2 regions of the Methyloversatilis sp. RAC08 genome follow, and region 1 is predicted to be linked to the other one. Evidence: predicted binding sites of a transcription regulator. Region 1 holds the regulator's gene; the other holds the start of a gene.
What was found. Region 1 encodes FliA, which starts transcription of late flagellar genes. Its sites were predicted from a motif close to CTAAAGTTNNCNNAAANNNTGCCGATANNA; they were not measured.

Region 1 (2,401 bases):
AATCGGGTACATAGCGACGCTTCCTCACGGTCCGCCTGCGCACTCAACCGGGCACCGGCGCGACATAGCCGAGCAAGCGGCTTTCGATGATGCGCGGGTTGTCGCCGTTGGCGATGCCGGCCAGACCGTCGACGAACATTTCGCGCAGGCTGATCAGCTGGGTGACATGCATCTGCAGCTTGCGCCCGATCGGCAGGAAGATCAGATTCGCGCTGCCGACACCGTAGATCGTCGCCACGAAGGCAGTGGCGATGCCGGCACCAAGCCGGGACGGATCGCCCAGGTTTTCCATCACGTGAATCAGGCCCAGAACCGCGCCCAGAATGCCTATCGTCGGTGCGTAGCCCGCGGCGGCATCCCACACACGGGCAGCCTGGCGCAGCGTGGTTTCGTAGGTCGTGATCTCGACCTCCATGACCTCGCGCAGGCGTTCCGAATCGGCGCCATCAACCAGCAACTGCACGCCCTTGCGGAAAAACGGGTCAGGTTCGTTGCCGATGTGTTTTTCCAGCACCAGAATGCCCTCGCGTCGCGACAGCGTGGCCCAGCCGACCAGTTTGCGGATCATGTCGTCGGGTAAGGCTGTCGGCGCAGAAAACGCCCAGCCGCCCATGCGCATGCCACGCATGAAAATGGGAAATCGGGTCTGCAGCATGGTCGCTCCCAATGTGCCCCCGAGCACGATGACCAGCGCGGCCGGCTGGAACAGCGATGACAGGCTGCCCCCTTCGAGCACCTGACCCGCCATGATGGCGGCGATGCCGAGAGCAAGGCCGACGATGCTGAGACGATCGACACGCATTGGAATCTGGCCGGCGCGCTCAGGTGCGCGCCGAGATGCGGCTGCGCAGGCGCGCGATGGCCTGACTGTGCAGCTGGCACACGCGCGATTCGGACACGCCGAGAATCTCGCCGATCTCGCGCAGGTTCAGGTCTTCTTCGTAGTACAGCCCCATGACAGTCTTTTCGCGATCCGGCAGATCGCCGATGGCGCGCACCAGTACGTCGCGCATGTTCTTGTCGAGCAGCCGGGCGAGCGGATCGAGATCTTCGGTGCCGACGCTGTGACGATCCAGATAATCATCGTCGTCACCGTTGGTGAAATCTTCGAAGTAGACGAGCTGGTAGCCTCGCGCCTCCTGCAGCATCTTCTGGTACTCGCCCAGCGGCATGCCGAGCGATTCGGCCAGCTCGCCTTCGGTCGGCTGACGGCCCTTGGCCTGCTCCAGCGTGGTGATGGCGGTTTCGATACGACGCATGTCGCGTCGCAGGCTGCGCGGCAGCCAGTCGTTTTCGCGCAGGCCGTCGAGCATGGCGCCGCGGATGCGCTGCACGGCATACGTTTCGAACTGCGCGCCGAGGCCTTCTTCATAGCGGTTCATCGCATCAAGCAGCCCGAGCATGCCGTTCTGGATGATGTCTTCGACCTGCACGCTGGCCGGCAACTTGGCCATCAGGTGGTAGGCGATGCGCTTGACCAGCGGCGCATAGTGCTTGGCGAGCTGGTCGCGGTCCAGTGTTCCGGATGCGGTATACATAGGTTGTCCTCTGCTTCGGCCGGCTGCGCGATCAGGCTACGCGTGCCGAAAGCCCATCTGGCAGTCCGGCCGGATCGCCTGACTGGGTGTCGTTGTGCGGCATCAACATACCGGGTTTTTCCGTCTCGCGGGTCACGAAGAGCTTTTCGGCAAGATCACGTCCGATCTTGAGGGCATCGTCACCCGCCACGACAAAATTCGGCCGCTGATAGCCGGCAGGCAGGCAACCCAGCCAGTGCAGCGCGCTGCCCAGATGTTCGCTCACCACGCCATTCAGGCTGGCGAAGGCCTGTCGGGCGTCCGACACCGAGCGGGCGCGGCTGACGCCGACATGCACCGGGCGCACGGCACCGGCCGACAGCGGCGCGTTGCCGGTCAGGTGGCGCTTGATAAGCGCGTATGCAGCGGTGACGCTGACACCGGAGGCTGCAGTCACCACCGCCAGACGGTCGGCACGACGGGCCAGCGCTGACAGTTGCGATTCTTCGAGCGCGCAATCGACGATAAGCAACTCGGTTTCGCGGGTCAGTTCGATCAATGCTTCGTCGAGCGCCTCAAGTTGCAGGCGATTCAGCTGCCTCGAATTCTGCGCAAGGCGCGCAGCCGGCACCACCGTCACGCCGTGCTGCGACAGCAGCGGTACCGACGCCAGCGGCGCATCCCGATTGATCGCCTGCAGCAGGTCAAGCCGCGATGTCAGCCCGAGACGGGCGGTCGCCGAACCCAGCCCCTGATGTTCGTCGATGACGGTGACACGCAGGCCGCTGCGCGCCGCCTCGATTGCGGCGCCGAGGGCCACCGAGGTCGCGCCGACGCCGGCCATCGCGCCCGCCACGCTGATGCGCTGGGTCGGGTAGCGGCGG
Region 2 (2,401 bases), 1.3 Mb from region 1:
ACATCGACAACTTCAAGCGGCTCAACGATACCTACGGTCACAACACCGGCGACGAGGCGCTGCTGCACCTGGTCGGCACGGTACGCGACTGCCTGCGTCCGCACGACACGCTGTCGCGCTACGGCGGTGAGGAGTTCGTCATACTGCTGCCGGAGACCTCGGTCGAGGATTCGGTCATCGTGCTGCAGCGCCTGCAGCGCGAACTTACCAAGCGCTATTTCCTGGCCAACAACGACAAGCTGCTGATCACCTTCAGCGCCGGCGTCACCGTGGTCGGCCATGAAGAACCGCAGACGTCGGCCATCGAGCGCGCTGACGTGGCCATGTATCAGGCCAAGGCCACCGGCAAGAATCGCGTGGTCATCGCGCCCGAACAGCCGATCGCTGCGTGAGCCGGGCGCGGCAGTCGCCGCGCCCGTCGTTTGTTTCCCGTTGCCGACAACATTCAATCGTGATTCGCGCCGGGCTGCCTGTTCCGGGATGGCCATACGAAGCGCAGTGTAGTCACGCACCCAGTCAGAGATTGGCAGACATCGCTGCTACCAGCGCCTTCCATGCAGAAGTGATGCGGGATCGATGTTTGGTTGTTGGGCATCGCCTGCGGCTCACCCAAACCCCCAAGTGCTTTCCACGGCGGCGGTGCGGTCGGGTGTGCGTAGGTTGGGGTGAGCCGCAGGCGATGCCCAACGAAAGATTCCTGGTTGCGTCATGCATCACGGCGGACACTGAGCCGCCCGTCAGCAGCCCCTCAGCCGCGCTCCGCTGACATTCCGTAACAGTCCGGAGCAGGTCCGGCACGCTGTCCGGAGCACAAAACGGGCCGACCTTGCAGGCAAAAACGATTGCGGCGGCAACCTCACGTGAGCATGAACGCCCGTACATGCCGCAAGGGCAAGCCATTTCATATCGCCGGCCGCCTGAAAGCCAAGACGACAAAGGCTTTCATTAAGGTGCCCCGCTAAAGTTTGCAGCGGCAACTCCGTTACTTCAAACATCGGCGACATCAACAGCGGGCCATGCAGCCCGGAGCGCCGTAACTACACACCACTTCGTGACAGGAGAAACAAAATGCCGCAACTCATCAACACCAATGTGCCCTCGCTCACCGCACAGCGCAACCTGAACTCTTCGCAAAGTTCGCTCGCCACTTCGCTGCAGCGCCTGTCTTCGGGCCTGCGCATCAACAGCGCGAAGGACGACGCCGCCGGCCTCGCCATCTCGGAGCGTATGACCTCCCAGGTGCGCGGTCTGAACCAGGCTGTCCGCAACGCCAACGATGCCATCTCGCTGACGCAGACTGCCGAAGGCGCGATGGGTTCGATCACCGAAGGTCTGCAGCGCATGCGTGAATTGTCGGTTCAGGCCGCCAATGACTCGAACAGCGCCAGCGACCGTCAGGCCCTGCAGCAGGAAGTTTCGCAGCTGCAACAGGAAATCAACCGTGTTGCCTCGACGACCCAGTTCAACGGCAAGAACCTGCTCGACGGTTCGTTCTCCGGCCAGTACTTCCAGGTCGGCGCAAACGCCAACCAGTCGATCGGCATCAGCCTCAGCAACACCAAGGCCACCAATATCGGTGCCAATACCGTCAGCGCCAACGGCACGCTGAACAATGCAGCCGCCCTCGCCGCCGGTGCCGGCGCCCGTGTCGCCAACACCGTCGTCGCGGCCGAAGATCTGACCGTGACCGGTTCGCTCGGCACGGCAGCGGTTGCAGTGAATCTCGCCGATACGGCCAAGGCTGTCGCTGCGTCCGTCAATGCCCAGAGCGCCACCACCGGCGTGAGCGCAACGGCGGCGACCGAAGCCACGCTGAGCGGCCTGACCGCCACCGGCACCTACACCTTCACGCTGTTCGGCGAAAACACGACCGGTGTCGCCGTGTCGGCCACTATCGGCAATACCTCCGACCTGAGTTCGCTCTCGACCGCGATCAATAACTACGCGGCCACCACGGGCATCACCGCAACGGTCAGCGGCGGTTCGGTCACGCTGAAGTCGGAAAGCGGCGCGGACATCTCGCTCACAGACTTCGCTGGCGCTGGCGATATCAGCCTGCAGGGTCGCAATGCCTTCACCAGCGCAACGGCCGGTGCAGCAGTCGTCCTGACAGGCGCGACGGCGACCACCGACTCCTCGACGGTCGGCGGTACGTTGAAGTTCTCGTCGTCGGACGCCTTCTCGGTCACCAGCGCGTCGGCCGGCGGTCTTTTCACCGCCACCACGGCGAACGCCAGTGCGCTGTCGTCGGTTGCTTCGATCAGCGTTGGCACCCAGACCGGTGCCAATGCCGCGATCGACGTCATCGACGCTGCCCTGCAGTCGATCAATACGCAACGCGCTTCGCTGGGTGCCATCCAGAATCGCGTGCAGAACACGATCAGCAACCTGCAGACCACGT

Region 2: a site for FliA is predicted at 959-988, ahead of BSY238_RS15595 (flagellin N-terminal helical domain-containing protein). Genes of this name have one in related genera too.

What each region holds. Positions count from the first base shown of each region.
Region 1 is NZ_CP016448.1:821,452-823,852, forward strand. Features, by position in the region: gene BSY238_RS03725 (flagellar motor protein MotB) at 1-28, opposite strand, end outside; gene BSY238_RS03730 (flagellar motor protein) at 44-802, opposite strand; gene BSY238_RS03735 (RNA polymerase sigma factor FliA) at 822-1,538, opposite strand; gene BSY238_RS03740 (MinD/ParA family ATP-binding protein) at 1,570-2,401, opposite strand, start outside.
Region 2 is NZ_CP016448.1:3,433,254-3,435,654, reverse strand. Features, by position in the region: gene BSY238_RS18825 (GGDEF domain-containing protein) at 1-392, shown strand, start outside; gene BSY238_RS15595 (flagellin N-terminal helical domain-containing protein) at 1,069-2,401, shown strand, end outside.